DNA from 3 places in the Paenibacillus ottowii genome. Region 2 is predicted to be linked to each of the others. Evidence: predicted binding sites of a transcription regulator. Region 2 holds the regulator's gene; each other region holds the start of a gene.
The links. Region 2 encodes LexA, which represses DNA repair genes until DNA is damaged. Its sites were predicted from a motif close to CGAACATATGTTCG; they were not measured.
Positions count from the first base shown of each region.

Region 1: recA (recombinase RecA) is a predicted target of LexA. The motif match lies at 1,430-1,443, and genes of this name have one in related genera.
Region 3: addB (helicase-exonuclease AddAB subunit AddB) is a predicted target of LexA. The motif match lies at 2,730-2,743, and genes of this name have one in related genera.

Region 1 is NZ_CP191577.1:3,629,705-3,635,725, reverse strand. Features, by position in the region: gene ACQQ6X_RS16845 (competence/damage-inducible protein A) at 18-1,286, shown strand; gene recA (recombinase RecA) at 1,513-2,574, shown strand; gene ACQQ6X_RS16835 (regulatory protein RecX) at 2,787-3,536, shown strand; gene rny (ribonuclease Y) at 3,896-5,440, shown strand; gene ACQQ6X_RS16825 (TIGR00282 family metallophosphoesterase) at 5,517-6,021, shown strand, end outside.
Region 2 is NZ_CP191577.1:5,338,619-5,344,639, forward strand. Features, by position in the region: gene metH (methionine synthase) at 1-554, opposite strand, end outside; gene ACQQ6X_RS24595 (1,2-dihydroxy-3-keto-5-methylthiopentene dioxygenase) at 838-1,380, shown strand; gene ACQQ6X_RS24600 (HAD family hydrolase) at 1,476-2,270, opposite strand; gene ACQQ6X_RS24605 (hypothetical protein) at 2,431-2,940, opposite strand; gene ACQQ6X_RS24610 (DUF896 domain-containing protein) at 3,057-3,263, opposite strand; gene ACQQ6X_RS24615 (LysM peptidoglycan-binding domain-containing protein) at 3,371-3,739, opposite strand; gene lexA (transcriptional repressor LexA) at 3,930-4,556, shown strand; gene ACQQ6X_RS24625 (hypothetical protein) at 4,972-5,136, shown strand; gene ACQQ6X_RS24630 (hypothetical protein) at 5,177-5,317, shown strand; gene ACQQ6X_RS24635 (MarR family winged helix-turn-helix transcriptional regulator) at 5,866-6,021, opposite strand, start outside.
Region 3 is NZ_CP191577.1:1,437,035-1,443,055, reverse strand. Features, by position in the region: gene ACQQ6X_RS06755 (NUDIX hydrolase) at 1-41, shown strand, start outside; gene ACQQ6X_RS06750 (Na/Pi cotransporter family protein) at 31-1,053, opposite strand; gene ACQQ6X_RS06745 (class I SAM-dependent rRNA methyltransferase) at 1,190-2,569, shown strand; gene addB (helicase-exonuclease AddAB subunit AddB) at 2,811-6,021, shown strand, end outside.

The DNA of each region.
Region 1 (6,021 bases), 1.7 Mb from region 2:
CATAGGAGGACGAATTGATGAAAGCTGAAATCATTGCAGTAGGAACAGAGTTATTACTTGGACAAATAGTAAATACAAATGCCCAATATTTATCACAAGAGCTGGCTGCCATCGGAATTGATGTATATTTTCAGACTGTAGTTGGCGATAACATGGATCGACTTCAGGAAGCGGTACGACTTGCTCAAAAGCGTGCGGATATTATTTTGTTTTCTGGTGGGTTGGGACCAACTCAGGACGATTTGACAAAAGATGCGATAGCGGCTGTACTAGGCCGAAAATTGCAAATAGATCGTCTTGCCATGGACAAGTTGGATCAGTTTTTCCGTAACCGCGGGGTAGAAATGACTGAGAATAACCGTCGGCAGGCGCTTTCTATTGAAGGAGCCACTCCGCTTGAAAATGAGACAGGTTTGGCAATTGGGGATGCTATTGCACAGGACGGTAAATTTTATGTAGTTTTGCCCGGACCGCCTAAGGAACTTAAACCTATGTTTGCAAATCATGCTAAACCATGGTTGCTTCAGCAGGCATTGAGCGGTGAGGAGATGCCGATTTATTCGAAAATGCTAAAATTCGCTGGGATCGGTGAGTCAGCTCTTGAAACGCGCTTGCTAGATCTGATTCAATCCCAGACGGACCCCACGATTGCTCCTTATGCCAAGGAAGGGGAAGTCACAATCCGTATATCCACCAAGGCGGCCAGTGAAAGTGAAGCTTTAATTAAGCTTACGGCCACAGAAGTACAAATTCAGCAGCGTCTTTCCGAATATATGTATGCAAGTGAGGATGTTACCCTAGAGAAGGTTATTGTGGATTTAATGGCCAAACGCGGACTCACTGTGAGTGCGGCGGAAAGCTGTACAGGCGGTATGCTGATGGAACACATCACCTCTATACCTGGCAGTGCTGTTATGTTTAAAGGCGGAATCGTGTGTTATTCCAATGAAATAAAGATGAAGTTGCTTAATGTGCCTTATGATTATTTGGAAGGGGATCATGCGCCAGGCGCAGTGAGCAAGGAAGTTGCCCTTGTGCTTGCAGAGCAGGCAAGAATGATCATGGACAGCGATTTTGGACTTTCAGTTACTGGTGTAGCTGGACCTGGATATTCCGAGCGGAAGCCAGTCGGCCTCGTGTATATTGGTATTGCTGAGCGCGACAAGGAAACAGAGGTATATGAGCTGAATTTGAGCGGTAACCGTGAGACCATCCGTTTGCGATCCGTCAAAGCGATCCTGTATAGATTGTGGCGCCGATTGATAGAGAACGAGAAACTCTCTTAATTATCGATGAGTTGTTTTAGAGAGATATTCATGATATAATCTTCTTATCGGAAGAACCGTTGCAAAGCCTTTTGCCAGCGGTTCTTTTTTCGTTTTAAGAGACAGGTGCAATTATAGAAGAGAGTTACAGGAAATAAAAAAAACGAATGTATGTTCGAAAAAATGCTTGGCAAGCGTGTCAAAACAAGGTATTATTAAAGTACAAACAATGAAGGATGTGAGTTTATTGTCAGATCGTCGTGCTGCGCTGGATATGGCGCTCCGTCAAATAGAAAAGCAATTTGGTAAAGGTTCCATTATGAAGTTGGGTGAGTCTACTCACATGCAAGTGGAAACAATCCCCAGTGGTTCGATTGCTTTGGATATTGCGTTAGGAACGGGCGGCTTTCCAAGAGGCCGGATTATTGAAGTATATGGACCGGAATCTTCCGGTAAAACGACAGTAGCTCTTCATGCTATCGCAGAGGTGCAAAAAACAGGCGGACAAGCCGCCTTTATCGATGCCGAGCATGCGCTTGATCCGTCGTATGCGAGCAAGCTGGGCGTCAATATTGATGAGTTGTTACTATCGCAACCAGATACAGGTGAGCAGGCGCTGGAGATTGCCGAAGCTCTTGTGCGTAGTGGGGCAGTGGACATTATCGTTGTTGACTCTGTAGCGGCACTTGTGCCGAAGGCAGAGATTGAAGGCGAAATGGGAGATTCCCATGTCGGTCTTCAAGCGCGCTTGATGTCACAGGCATTACGTAAGCTGTCTGGAGCTATTAATAAATCGAAAACTATTGCTATCTTTATCAATCAGCTCCGTGAAAAAGTAGGTGTTATGTTTGGTAACCCTGAGACAACACCGGGTGGACGTGCCTTGAAGTTTTACTCTACGGTGCGTCTGGATGTTCGTCGTATCGAGAGCCTGAAAATGGGCAACGACATCGTGGGTAACCGTACACGTATTAAAGTTGTGAAGAACAAAGTTGCGCCACCTTTCCGTCAAGCTGAGGTGGATATTATGTACGGTGAGGGCATTTCCAAAGAAGGAAGCTTGATCGATATCGGTACGGAGCATGACATTGTTGACAAGAGTGGAGCTTGGTATTCCTACGAAGGCGAGCGCCTGGGTCAGGGACGTGAGAATGCAAAGCAATTTTTGAAGGAAAATCCGAACATTGCTAGTACGATCGAGCAAAAAATCCGCGTAGCTAGTAATTTGATTACAACCATTGCTCCACCGACAGAGGAAGAGTTGGCGCAGGAAGCCAAGGAAGAACAGGAATTGCTGGAGCTTGAATAAGCTTGCCTGAGACTTCATTTCTAATCTGTCATGTGAACTGTAGCCTAGGGATTATGGTACAGTCCGTTTGAATAGCATGATTCTGATGCCCTGCACAGTTGTGCAGGGTATTTTTGCATCAAATAAAGTCTTGTTTTGCCAGCAAAATTTAACTTTTGCGTAGCAGGTGATTGCAGGCTGCTTTCGTGAATTTCAAAGTGAGGGAAAACATATTGCAGTTGAACGATAAGGATGTATACACTTCCGAAGAAAACAAAGAGCAAGGGATTTCTCTTTTTCCGGATCATGAGGAATTGATGATTACTAGAGTGGAGCAGGGACAGGGGTGCAAGCGTGGAAGATACGTCATCCATTTTGGTCCATACTCACTGTCTGTGCTGGAAGACGTAATGATCAAGTACAACATGTTCAAGGGGACGTCATTCGCCAAAAAAGAACTAGAAGATATCGTTCTGGCAGATGAAAAACAACAGGCTTATGTACATGCGTTGCGCTATTTGGGACAAAAGCCTCGTACACGTCAGGAAATTGCCCAGCGTTTAGCACAAAAGGAAGTGGCTCAGACTGTTATTGATGAAATACTGGTCCGCCTGCAAAGGGAGAAGCTTGTTGATGATGATTTATACGCCCGTCAGTGGGCAAGACAGCGGATAATGAGCCAACGTAAGGGTAAGATGTGGATCAGGCAGGAACTTCGTCAGAAAGGCATCTCTAAAGCCTCTATCGGGGAAGCGTTAGGTGAAATCACCGACAATGAGGAGTGGGAGAGTGCCTTGACGGTCGGACGTAAGAAATGGAACCAGGTACGTGGTGATATAATGGATAAAAAAAGGAAGACATTCCCGTTTCTCATGAGACGCGGATATTCGGGAGATATAACACGCCGCGTAATCAATCATCTCTCTGTGGACGAGCAAGACGAAGCTTACGATGACGGGGAGTTAATGCATTGGGAGGAATAGTTGCAAAACGGTAGCTGAAGCTTTGGTTAGATGAGCCAGTTATTATATGAACAGTTGCACGGAGTCTACTAATGTTTGCATTCCCTTGACAATGCCATTTGTCAAATAATAAAATATATATGAAACGATATTTGTGGAGTGCCCTTTTTCCTTCCAAAAAAGCGGAGTCCACGGTAAAGTTCTCATCGCCAAATAACAAGTGATGCCGCTATGCCAGGCGGAATTGTACGTGTGAAAGCATGTGCATATGAAATGAAGCGACCTTGTGTCGTTATCTTAGTTTGACGATCAAAGTAAATGTGACAATTGCAAAAAGTCCCAAGGAATGCCTTGGAGGAACCAACGGGGAGGTGAACAGTATGATGACTGCGATCTGGTTCGTTCTCGTTGCTGTAGCCGCGTTATTCTTTGGGTTCGGGATTGGTTATTTTATTCGCAAATCTATTGCAGAAGCTAAGATCTCCAGTGCGGAAGAAGCTGCCGCGCAAATCGTGGAGAACGCGAAAAAAGAGGCAGAAGCGCTGAAGAAGGAAACGGTACTGGAAGCGAAAGATGAAATCCACCGCATCCGTGCCGAAGCTGAAAAAGAAACTCGTGAACGTCGTAATGAAATTCAACGACAGGAACGAAGATTGCTGCAAAAAGAAGAATCGCTGGATAAAAAATTGGAATCGCTGGAACGTAAAGAAGAACAAGTGGCCAACAAAGAGAAACGAATCGATGAAACCCAGCAGCAAATTGATTTGATTTACAAGAGCCAGGTAACTGAGCTGGAGCGTATTTCCAATCTTACGATGGAGGATGCAAGAAGTATTATTCTGACCAACGTAGAGCAGGAAGTTCGTCATGAAACAGCTCAGATGATTAAGGAAATTGAACAGCAGGCCAAAGAAGAAGCGGACAAAAAGTCTCGTGAAATCATCACACTGGCCATCCAACGTTGTGCGGCAGATCATGTAGCAGAAACGACGGTTTCTGTTGTAACATTGCCGAACGAAGAAATGAAAGGCCGGATTATAGGGCGCGAAGGCCGTAACATCCGTGCACTTGAAACCCTTACAGGGATCGACCTCATTATTGATGATACGCCGGAAGCTGTTATATTGTCCGGATTTGATCCGATTCGTAGAGAGATTGCACGTACAGCTCTTGAGAAGCTCGTAGCGGACGGACGGATACATCCGGCTCGTATTGAAGAGATGGTGGAAAAATCCCGTAAAGAGGTGGACGAACGAATTCGAGAGTATGGTGAGCAGGCCACTTTTGAAGTGGGTGTGCATAGTCTGCATCCGGATTTGATCAAGATCTTGGGACGCCTCAAGTTCCGTACGAGCTACGGACAGAACGTATTGAAGCACTCGATGGAAGTTGCATACTTGACAGGTCTGATGGCCGGGGAACTGGGCGAGGACGTTGTACTGGCAAGACGGGCAGGTTTGCTGCATGACATCGGGAAGGCGCTGGATCACGAAGTGGAAGGATCACACGTTGAAATTGGCGTGGAACTGGCGAAGAAGTACAAGGAACACCCGGTCGTTATCAACAGCATTGCTTCCCATCACGGCGACTGCGAAGCGACTTCAGTAATCGCCATGCTGGTCGGAGCAGCAGATGCTCTGTCAGCTGCAAGACCGGGAGCGCGTCGTGAAACGCTAGAGACGTATATCCGTCGTCTTGAGAAGCTGGAACGCATCTCCGAGTCTTTTGAAGGCGTTGAAAAATCATACGCAATTCAAGCCGGACGCGAAGTTCGTGTTATGGTACAGCCAGAGAAAATTGATGATGCAGAAGCATTCCGACTGGCCCGCGATATTACGAAAACGATTGAGAATGAACTGGATTATCCAGGACATATCAAGGTTACCGTTATTCGTGAGACCCGTGCGGTAGAATACGCAAAATAAAAGCATTTCAATGAAAAGTGGCCGCTGCTCGTAGGGCCACTTTTCATTATGTAAGGCAGACTAGGGAGGGTTTTCTATCAACGTATTATTTATTGGAGACATCGTCGGCAGTGTAGGCAGAAAAGCACTGAGGGAGAATCTGCCTTCGCTTAAATCAAAATACAACCCGCATGTTATTATCGTGAACGGAGAAAATGCAGCCTCGGGAAGAGGGATTACTCAAGCCATCGCCAGAGAGTTCTTTGATTGGGGCGTTCATGGGATAACGATGGGGAATCATACCTGGGACAATAAGGAAATATTTGATTTTATAGATGATGAGCCGCGGATTATCCGTCCCGCTAACTTTCCACCAGGGACACCAGGCCGGGGTTATACTGTGGTAAAAGGTGGGGGGAAGGAACTAGCCATTGTTAATCTGCAAGGTAGAACCTTCTTGCCGGCTATTGACTGTCCATTCCGTGCAGCGGATGACATTGTAGACGAGCTCCGCAAAAAGCATAAACATATTCTAGTAGACTTTCACGCTGAAGCCACCTCCGAAAAAATTGCTATGGGTTGGCATTTGGATGGACGTGCAT
Region 2 (6,021 bases):
CCTGTCTGCTCAAAAGCCTGACGAATTCCGATGCTTCCCGCTTTAACGTTCAGCGTATCCTGTGAAGTCTCCAATAGAAGAACATCCACCCCGCCTTCAATAAGCGCCAAAGCCTGCTCCTGATAGCTTTCAATCAACTCTGCAAATGTAACACCGCCTGTGACAGACAAGGTTTTCGTGGTTGGACCCATAGCTCCTACAACAAAACGAGGCTTGTCCGCAGTACTGTATTTATCCACCGCGTTACGCGCCAGTTTGGCTGCCACCAGATTAATTTCACGGGCACGTTCTGGTATATCGTAATCCGCCAAAACAACGGACGTTGCTCCAAATGTATTCGTTTCAATCAGGTCTGCTCCGGCTTCCAAGTATGCTTCATGAATCCCTTGAATGACATCCGGTCTCGTTAAGACCAACATCTCGTTGCAGCCTTCGAGTTCTTCCCCACCAAAATCAGCGGGAGTAAGGTCCTCCTGCTGAATCATAGTGCCCATAGCACCATCAAGAAGCAGTATTCTTCGTTGTAACGCATCCTGCAAGCTAACTTTATCCAAAATTTCTTCACCCCCGCAAAACGTTAAATCCTAGTTTAGCAGAAACCGTATCATTTAGATAGATTGAAGTAAAAACATACGTTTTATACAGGCTGTTCTTTACCATAAACGACTTAACTGATCTATTTTTAAAGTATGCATCGTTATAGACGAACGTCTTTAAACTGTATTTTTTAGTTATAGACGTTCCCCTTATCAATGTTTTAATCCTATATTGTACAACAGTTCAAGACATGGTATTCTTTATATAACATTAATCCAAGTGGAAAAGGGTGAATTATATATGGCAGAAATTTTAATACGTAACACGAATGAGCGAATTAGCAGTGAAGAACAAGTACGTGAATTTTTGGAGAGTCACCAGGTATTGTATGAACACTGGGATGCTTCCAAGCTGTCAGGGGAACTGCAAGAAAACTTTACACTGACAGATGATCAAAAAGCCGCTGTTCTTAACACATTTGAATCCGAAATCAAGGATTTAGCTGCACGTCGCGGATATAAAATATGGGACGTTATCACCTTATCTGAAGCAACGCCGAATCTGGACGAGCTGTTGGCCAAGTTCGAGCAAATTCACACCCATACCGAGGATGAAATCCGTGCCATCGTTGCTGGTAAAGGAATTTTCATCATTAAAGGCTCTGAAGAGATCGGCTATTTTAATGTAGAGCTTTCACCAGGTGACGTCATTTCCGTACCTGAAAATACTCCGCACTTCTTCACTTTAATGGAAAATCAAAAGATCGTCGCAGTCCGCTTGTTCATCGAAGAAAATGGCTGGATTGCCGAACCGTTCGAAGATCCAACATTCATTAAAGCTTAATCATAATTTATGGTGCGCATAAGAAAACTCCCTCTGCTCTGTATCATATCGAGCGAAGGGAGTTTCTTGATACCTTTTTGAAGACTGTGGATTTCTCACTTTAGCGATTGAATAATTCCGTGCAGTTCAGACAAATGCTTGATTTGGAACTTCGGCTTAATCTCTGTAGTATTGGTTTTAGCGTTCCGATTCACCCACACCGAATGGACACCAGCTGCCAAAGCTCCTTGAATATCAGTCGTCAGCTTATCTCCTACCATTAGAGCATGTTCAGGTTCAATACCTAAAAGTCCCAAAGCATGCTCAAATATCGAAGGATCAGGCTTGCCCCGACCAAATGAACCTGAAATGACAATATGATCAAAGAACGGAGCCAATTGAGGAACCCCATCTAGTTTCTCCTGTTGTAGATCAGGGGAACCATTTGTCAGCAATAACAGCTTGTATTCCCCCTTCAATTGTTCCAGTATCTCAAACGTTTCTTCATATACATGTGGACGTGCACGTCTTTCCGAAGCAAATTGGGTAGCTAGCTTTTCCGCCAGCTCCTCATTATCTATCCCCAACTGCTGAAGCCCTCTGCGCCATGATTCCTTTCGATATACAGGGGCCAACTGTTCCAATTGACGGAATTCAGGTTGCTCACCTGCTGTAAAATTCGCCCACAGCCCTTCAAACGGATTAATGCCAATCATTTGAGTAAAACTAAAGGTTTCATAGGACTCATACAAAGCGCGCGCTTCCTTGCGAACAGCTTCTTCCAGAGTTTTGGGATCAGTACCTGTTTCTCGGTAGCCTGTTTGGCATGCTGCATCAAATGCTTCTTCTACACTACGTTCATCCCACAGAAGGGTGTCATCAAGATCAAACATTATCGCCTGAATCGTCATATGAATTATCCACTCTCTTTCCCCTGTATATGTAAAGTCTGTCTGTTTGGTCACGTATCAGATCATTATGTGTGCCCATATTAAGCAAGTGGCCGCACCATGTTATATGAAAAAAAATAACATCATACGGCCTTACTTACAGAGCTACAGGCTAAATCCGTTATTTCTTTTCTACCTGTATCTGATTGGATAGTGCAAACTTTTCAAGGCGCTCTGCAATGGCATCCGTGTCATAGCGTCCCAGTGATTTTGTGAAGATAAAATTACCGCCCTTGCCTTTTCTTTCAACGGTAACGTAGCCCTTTTCAATTTTGATTGCTTTCATATCCCCTGCTGTCATCGGGCGTTCTCTACCACCTTTTAACATATAAAGGGTATCTTTTCCTACCTTTAAATAAGGACGACGAATGAAGAAGATCACAGCCAGCATTAAATACAAGCCAAATACAAGCCAATCCATTCCCCGCATGCCGGTTTTAGTCAAAAAGTAACTCATAAGCATGTACAATACGGCAAGACCAGCCAGCATGATTGGAACAGTAATATTACGGCCACGGAAAATGTCCATTGCTGAACCTGCGCCATTAATGGTTTGAATGCCTTGTTTCTTGCGTGTTTTATTTAAATGTGCTGTGTTTTTACGTACTTTTCTTTCAAATGATCGGGCCATCTCTCAATTCCCTTCCCAATAAATATTACATTAAAACAATTGCCTTAGAGCTGATCTATATAGATACCAGGAAAGATACCTAAAACAAAAGGCAAATGATGCAGGCTTTAGCGACCTTAATGCTTCAGCCCGCCATTTCCCTTCGACGTATCATCGTCCACAAATTCAATGGTTTCAAGCTGCTGCCGAAAATTACGGCGAATGTTGCCTAAATAAATTTCCCGAAGATTGGCGCGCTCTGTGGTTTCATCTTCCGTCAATCCTTCGGCTTTTGCTTTGCGCGCTAATTCATTAATGCGCTGTACCAAGCTGTCTATATCCAAATTGTGTCCCCTCCATAAAAGCAAAGATATAATACACTTTGACATGTAGAAAAGAGCTTGTCAAGGCTCCCACATTGCGCTCCCTGACAAGCTCTATAGTCTGTAGATCAGAAGTGTGGAAGCTTAAGTACCTGACCTGCCTGTACTCCTCCATCTTCCAAACCGTTAATACGCACGATTCCTTCAATATATACCCGTGTATCCATTCGTTCTGGCTTGTGATTCGCTGCAATCTCCCATAATGTATCTCCAGGTTGTACGGTTAGCTTAATCACTTCTTCCTTAGAAACGGAAGGAGCTGCGAAAACCGTAAGTACACCTGCCCCTGCAACCCAAACGACAATGACAAGAACAAGAAGCTTAAGTAAAAGAGTATTGGTATTCATTTGTAACAGACGCAACTTCCCCTCTTTTCGGGTCTCTTGTAAATCTTCTAAATTCATCGGGAAAATACTTTGATAAGTGCTATATTTCATAATTGGCTGCGTCCTCCAAACGTTTGTTCTTATGTTTTTTCACAATATAACACGAACATTTGTTTTGTTCAATAGAAAAGAGAACAAAAGTTCGTAAATATTTTTAGAGATTATTTAGAACTTATGTTTGTACGAACGGAGGTTCTATGCTATAATTTTCCCAAACGTTACTAAATGGGGTTGATACGGTATGTCTAAGATTTCGAGCCGCCAGCAGGCCATTCTTGAATTTATCCGCAATGAAGTGCGTCTAAAGGGATACCCCCCTTCTGTACGCGAAATAGGCGAGGCAGTCGGATTGGCCTCCAGTTCTACGGTTCACGGTCATTTGGATCGTCTGGAGAAAAAAGGACTCATTCGTCGCGATCCTACGAAGCCACGGGCTATTGAATTACTCGGTCAAGACGAGTCGGATAACAGCAACTTGATTAATTACTCCATTAGTCGTGTTCCCGTCGTCGGCAAAGTAACCGCTGGTCTTCCTATTACGGCGACAGAAAATATTGAAGATTACTTTCCTCTTCCCCAACACTTTGTTGGTGAGGATAAAATATTCATGTTATCTGTTGTAGGCGAAAGCATGATTGAAGCTGGTATTGCTAACGGAGACTATGTAATCGTACGTCAGCAGCAGACCGCTGATAACGGAGACATTGTTGTGGCTATGACAGATGAAGACGAAGCTACAGTTAAAACCTTTTACAAGGAAAAAGATCATATCCGGCTTCAACCTGAAAATCCAGCCTTTGAACCACTTCGCCTGACACACGTCAGCATATTGGGCAAGGTTATTGGACTCTTCCGGGACTTCCACTGATTTATCGTGCTTTCTTCCCCGTTATACTACTACTAATATAAAACCGGCCACCTAGGTGAGCCGGTTTTATATTGTTACTATCTTTATTATGTATGCGTCTAACAGTTAATCTTCCCTTTTCGGTAACCTACATTGTTCCACTATAATATCCGCCCCATTATTCGAGATAGTTCCGTCTGCTCTTTTCTGTTCCTTTTATAAGCTAACCATATGGAAATTTGACTCATGTGAACCCACTGTAACCTTCCAATAACGTAAAGGTGGGAAGGCGAACATAGGCAAGCGTGAGCTTTTTTGTTAAACATTTAGATACATAGGTACTAGCTTCTTTTCGTCTTTAGTAGATTTATGCTGATACATTACTAGCACAATTGACATATATATAAAGCAGACCTAAAGCAAAGGAGACATGCAGATGATCAGAAATAGAGTTAAAACGTATAAGCATCGCATCGGAAAAAATAGATATCTGGTCGTTAAAGTTTTTCAAGCGGCAGCTGCGAGAACTGGAAGCGGAAATGCCCTCGCAACCAATGCATTGAATATCAAAATTTCCAAACGTAAGCATAGACATCACTAAGATTCAACCACACCTTCATTCTTTGAAGGGAGGTGATAATATGAGCAGAAGACACTGCAATCGTGAATTGAGAAGAAGAAGATTAAACATCCGTTCCAATCAGAGAGCCACTGCGCGTGCAAGAGGTAACGCACTGGCTGTTAATCTGTTTAGCGTGAATGATGGACAACGTAGACGCTAATAATCCTTTACAAGCTGCAAGCAGGAAAGCAGGAAGAATTCTTCCTGCTTGTTTTGTGTTAAATGATACATCAGAGTACCCGTCCTGCCAGTTATAGCTTTCTCAAACTTATTTATCTAATGTTGAATATATGTTACTGTAAATACAGCCAATCTTAAAGATGCTGGAACTGACTTCAATATCTCGATTACTCTGTATGGTACGAATAGAGATTATGTTACTGCTTCATTTGTAGGTCCTAACCGTTGGCTTGGCGATGTTTACTTATACTCACATTAAGAACTTTCTAATATTTAATTATAGCTGATCCTGCTTTAACCCACTCTTTGGATTCTAATTGAATCCATCCATATACTGGTGAATCAGAATCAATTTTTTGCTTTATCAGAGAAAGATTTTCAAAGTTGCTGGAACCGTAAGAGGTCCCTGTTTCGCGTTAAATAGGTTTTCTAAACCACTAATCGAAAATTTCACTCTTTTCCTTGTATTTTCTTTTGGAAAGTGACGATATCGTTTGTGAATGTTTACATGGCGGTCATTTCCTAAAATTATATTCCGCTCCGGTGGTCGAATCCGTTAAATTGCCTAAGCATTTGGATGAATTCATGGAGATCCTCATCTTTCCAGTTCAAAATTCGTTCATAGAAAACTGACTCTTTTTCCTTAAGTGCATCAATTAATTTTTGCTGTCCATGCTCGGTAAG
Region 3 (6,021 bases), 1.6 Mb from region 2:
TTCTAAGCAAGGCGCTTTTTATGCTAGGAATTAACGTTTAATCTTATGGGGAGACATACGTTCCTCTAAACGTGTCCATACAGGTAAATAGCAGAGGGGCAAGGCAAGCAGAGAACTGATGACGTTAAACAGGGTTTGGGCATGCGCTACCTTGGCCCCGGGCTCGGTAGATATCCAGGTGGCAGCCATATCCAGCCCAGGGATCAACGGCATAAAGAGCAAGGCCCCGCCTACGTTCAGCAGCACGTGGGACCAGGCCACAAATTTGCCAGATACGCTGCCGCCAACAGCGGCAATCAGGGCAGTTACGCAGGTGCCTACATTAGAGCCGATTACGATGGCAATCCCTACATCGACAGGCAAGGCGCCGGCAGCAGCAAGGCTGATTGCCATACCAATGACGGCTGCGCTGCTGTGGACCAGTGCGGTCAGGCAGGCTCCAGCAGCGAAGGCCCACCACATGTTGGCTGCCGCGTGATCCAGAAACCAGCGGAATAGTCCGGCCTGCTCAATCCATGGGCCGACGGTTTGCATCACGCGGATACCTGCCAGAATCAGCGAAAATCCGGCAAAAACGAGACTGATAAATTGGACAGCCTGCGGGCGGCTCAGCCCATTGGAGCCGGATGAAGTTCCGGCAGCTGCACACTGGTGGCTGGGGACCGCTTCTCCCCACAGAACGGCAGCGCCCCAGCAGAGCAGTGACCCGCATAGCAACGGAACAGCCAGCTTGCCAAGCTGGAGCCCCATCAGCTCGGTCGTCAGACAGGTGCCGATATTGGTGCCAAGAATGATGCCGAGCGTGCGGCCGTAGGTCAACAGTCCAGCGTTGACCAGTCCGATCGTCAGCACTGTTACGGCGGTGCTGCTTTGCAGTAGAGCGGTAATGCCTGAGCTGAACAGCATCCCCCGCCAAGGGGAAATGGTAGCCCGATCCAGCCAGCGGGTAAGGAAGGGGCCGGCCAAATGCTGAAGGGCAGCTTCCATCAGCTTCATCCCGCCTAAAAAAATAAGCAGCCCACCGCATAGTGGGAGTATAACATGTATGAACACGGGCATAGTCCCCCTTTTCTAGGTGAGAATACTTATGTAACAGCCTATGATTTACCGAGGACAGCCATGACAAGCATGGCGGTGCTCTTTTTTACGAAACGATAATTTTGTAATTCAAGAATAGGAGTGAAGGATTTTGCCTTCAGTAATATTAGAACGCAGCCGCAAAAAAAGGCTGGAGCAAGCACACCCTTGGGTGTTTAAAAATGAAATAGCCAAGGTTGAGGGGGAGCCGGAAGCAGGTGATTTGGTCAGCGTCCTGAACCATCAAGGGCGTTATTTGGCGACAGGTTACTATAATCCTGCCTCACAAATAACAGTGCGTGTGATGTCCTATGAGCCGCTGGAAGCGATGGACAAAAGCTTTTTCGCCCAACGTTTCCGCAATTGTTTGGAGCATCGCGAACGCTTTGTAACCGGGGGAAATGCTTATCGTTTGGTGTACGGTGAGGCTGATTTTTTGCCTGGGCTGATTGTAGACCGTTTTGGTGATGTGTTGGTCGTTCAGCTGTTAACGCTTGGCATGGATCGGCGCAGGGAAGAAATCAGAGATGCACTTGTTGAAGTCATGGGACCAGTTGGTATCTATGAGCGTAGTGATGTACCCATCCGCGAGCTGGAAGGATTGGAACAGACGAAGGGGCCTTTGTACGGTGATTGTCCGCGACATGTAGTGGTGACGGAAAACGGCTTGCAAATCAAGGTCGATATCGTAGAGGGGCAGAAGACAGGCTATTTCTTTGACCAGCGTGAAAACCGTGCGGCCATTGCGCCGTTGATGAGAGGCTGGGGAGCGCGTAGTGGAATAACGTTACAGGAAGTAGCTGCAAACCCAGGAGATGACGGCACAACGGTCCTGAAGCCTGTGAATAAAAGTGGTAAGGTGGTTGAATTCCCATTCTGGGACGGAGCAACCGTATTGGAATGCTTTTCCCATACAGGTAGCTTTACGCTCAATGCGTGTAAACATGGTGCGAAAAAAGTAACTTGTCTGGATATTTCGGAACATGCGATTGAAAGTGCTCGAGATAATGTCAAGCTGAACGGTTTTGAAGACCGCGTCGAGTTTGTCGTCGACGATGCTTTTCAATATTTACGCAATCAGGTGAAAGGTGTAGAGGAACGCACTGCGCGAGCAGGGGGCAAAGGAGATACATCCAAGCCGCTAACTGCGGGGGGCGGACGCACCTTTGACGTGGTTATTCTCGATCCGCCAGCTTTTGCCAAAACGAAGAATGCTGTTAAAGGAGCTATACGTGGATATAAAGATATCAACCTTCACGGAATGAAGCTCGTCAACGAGGGTGGCTATTTGGTGACCGCGAGCTGTTCGTTCCATATGCGGCCGGAGCTGTTTTTGGACACGATTAAGGAAGCGGCAGCAGATGCTGGCAAAATCCTCCGACTGGTAGATTGGAGAGCGGCAGGTAAGGATCATCCCCAAATATTGGGTGTGGAGGAAGGCCATTATTTGAAATTTGCCATCTTTGAGGTGCGTAGTCGGACACGGCTGTAGGCATCCCATCCTGTCAAAGTTAAGCGATTTATAATCGATAAAGATAAATAGGTGAAACAAACTTATTTTTAGTAAAAATCAGTCCTGTAGAGAAGGCTTGCATCAAGCCAACCTGCGGGACTGTTTGTTTTTTGAGAAGTGATCAATTGCTACAACATGGCAAACGTACGTTCTTTTTTCCCTTGCCTGATATGCTATACTATTTAATAGAATGTTTTTTGGTTGGAAAGGAGGCCGCATCATGTCGGTCCGCTTATTGATTGGCCGCTCTGGTAGTGGTAAAAGTACGTTAATCCGTCATGAGATGACGTCTATGTTACGCGAAGAGCCACTGGGTAAGCCCATGCTGTTACTTGTACCGGAGCAATCGTCATTTGCTTCTGAGCATGCATTGCTCACCGAAGCTGGAAACGGTATTCAGGGGTCGGTGCGCGCCCAGGTGATGGGATTCCATCGTCTTGCCTATTTAGTCATGCAGGAAACAGGTGGTTCAGCACTGGTGCCTGTAACAGAAGAAGGCAAGAAGATGCTTTTATATAAAATTATCCGCCGTCGCAAGGATGAACTGAGTTTGTTTAAGGATTCGGGAGACCAGCTCGGTTTTGTAGATCGGTTGAATACATTGTTTACGGAGCTAAAGCAGTACGGAAATGATGCTCGGTCTGTACCGGAGCAACTGGAAAGAATGCATGCTGCGGGGGAGTCCGCTCCGATATTAAGAGGCAAGCTTAAGGATATCAGTCTAATCTATGAAGATTTTGAACGGGAGCTGACGCTTAAATATATCGATGGTGAAGATACACTTCGTATGCTGACAGAACAGATTGCACAGTCTTCACTTGTACGCGGAGCAGACATTTGGATGGATGGCTATCGGCGGTTTACACCCCATGAATACAAGGTGGTGGAGCAGCTTATGCTGCACGCCTCTTCGCTGACAGTGGCGTTGACCTGTAACCGCAGCTACGAAAGCGGACAGCTTCCGCATGAGCTGGATTTGTTTCATCCTTCGGCGGCTACTTACGTCAAGCTGAAAGGAATGGCAGAGGAGCTGATGATTGAAACGCAAACGCAGTTACTACGTCCCGATCCGATGCCTCGGTTTAAGGAGCGTCCAGCGTTGGCGTATTTGGAGGCTAACTTTGAACATCGTACAGGGCTGCGGAATCCGGGACACCGGATACGGCTTCAGCAGCTACGAGAGCAATGGGCAGATACGCAACCAGAGGGCATAAAACTGTATGCTGCGGCAAATCGCCGCGCCGAGTTGGAAGGAGCCGTACGTGAAATGCGCCGCCTGGCCCGCGAAGAGGGCGCGCGTTATCGGGAGATGGCCCTGTTTGTGCGTCATATAGAAGATTATGAGCCTTGGGTGGAACCGATATTCAAGCAATATGAGGTTCCTGTATTTTTGGATCAGCGGAGAAGCATACTTCATCATCCCTTAGTGGAATTGATTCGGGCTTCACTGGATATCGTGCAGCGACGCTGGCGATATGAGGATGTATTTCGTGCGGTCAAAACAGACCTTCTGTTGCCGCTGGATGGTCGAGTGAGCCGTGAGCAGATGGACCGTCTGGAAAACTATGTGCTGGCCTGTGGGATACAGGGCAGCCGTTGGACAGATGGCCGACCATGGCAGGCTGTACCCAGCTTGTCACTGGAGCTGGAGGAGCAGGAACGGAATCGTCAAAGGGATGAAACGCTGGATTTGATGGAGTTGTGCCGAGATGTGATCGTGACGCCTCTACATACGTTTGAGAAGCGTATGGGGAAGGCGCGAACGGCACTTGAGAAGTGTGAGGCCGTGTATTTGTTGCTGGAGGATGCAGAAATCGGTCACAAGCTGGACGCCTTCATTCATCAGGCAGAGGAAGCAGGAAATCCCGAGCAGGCGAAGGAGCACCGTCAGGTATGGGATGCGGTGCTTGAATTGCTGGATCAAATCGTCGAAATGATGGGTGATGAGAGACTGGATACTTCTCTGTTTGCGGGTGTACTGGAAACGGGATTGGCTGAGTTCCGTATGGGGCTTGTTCCACCGGCTCTGGACCAGGTGCTCGTCGGAAACACGGACCGTACGCGTGTATCTGGTATTCAACATGCCTTTGTGCTAGGGATGAATGAAGGTGTAATGCCGGCTGTGTTTCATGAAGATGGTGTGCTGAATGAGCAGGAACGTACGGCATTAAACGAACAAGGTGTAGACCTGGCGCCAGATATGACAAGACGTCTGTTGGACGAACGTTTTCTCGCTTATACGGCTCTTACCTCTGCCGGTAAAAGCCTGTGGATGAGCTATGCAGTGACTGATGAAGAAGGCAAGCCGTTGCTGCCGTCAGAGTTAGTACGACATGTGCGGCAACTGTTTCCTGATCTGGATGAACGCCCACTGGCCGGATACCCTTTGCCTGGAGACGCTTGGACGACGCAATGGGAGTATGCTTCCCATCCGTCTGAGGCTTTGCCGCAGCTCATCGCGCAATTACGTCATTGGCGGCGTGGCGGTGATATTTTACCTTCCTGGTGGGAGGTATATAACTGGTATGCCAGCCAGCAAGGACGTGAGAAGGACAAGCTGCGTCAGCTGTTGACCTCACTTTTTTACGAGAACCATGCCGAAATGCAGAAGGAAACGAGTCGCCGTCTGTATGGCAGCAAGCTGCGCACCAGCGTATCTCGTATGGAACGCTTTGTCGCATGTCCATTCTCGCACTTTGCCTCTCATGGTCTTCGCTTGAAGGAACGTCAAATGTATCGTCTGAAGGCCCCGGACATCGGACAATTATTCCATGCAGCGCTTGGTGAGATGGCGATCAATCTGCGTGAACGCAATGTCAGCTGGGGAAGCCTTACCACCGAGGAATGTCGCCAAGAGGCAGAAAGTACGGTGGAGCGTCTGGCTCCTCGCCTGCAAGGCGAGATTTTAATGAGTTCCAAGCGGTATGGCTATATTTTACGCAAGTTAAAAGACATCGTGAGCCGTGCTTCGTTAATTTTGGGTGAACATGCACGGAGAGGTAGCTTTGAGCCGATTGGACTGGAGTTGGACTTCGGACCGGGTCAGCCGCTTCCTCCGTTAAGCTTTCAGTTAGATAACGGTGTTGTGATGGAAATTGTCGGCCGGATTGACCGTGTAGATGTGGCAGAAGGAGAAAAGGGATTGCTTCTGCGTGTCATTGATTACAAGTCCAGCCAAAAGGATCTTAAGCTGCATGAGGTGTATTATGGCTTGTCCCTGCAAATGCTCACGTACCTGGACGTACTATTGAATGCGGCGGAGGAATGGTTAGGCGAGACTGCTTATCCGGCGGGCACTCTGTATTTTCACGTCCACAATCCGATGCTGCAATCGCCTAATGGCCTTAGCGCAGAACAGGCTCGTCAGGAGCTTTTGAAACGTTTTAAGATGAAGGGATTGTTGCTCGCGGATCGGGATGTAGTTGGGCAAA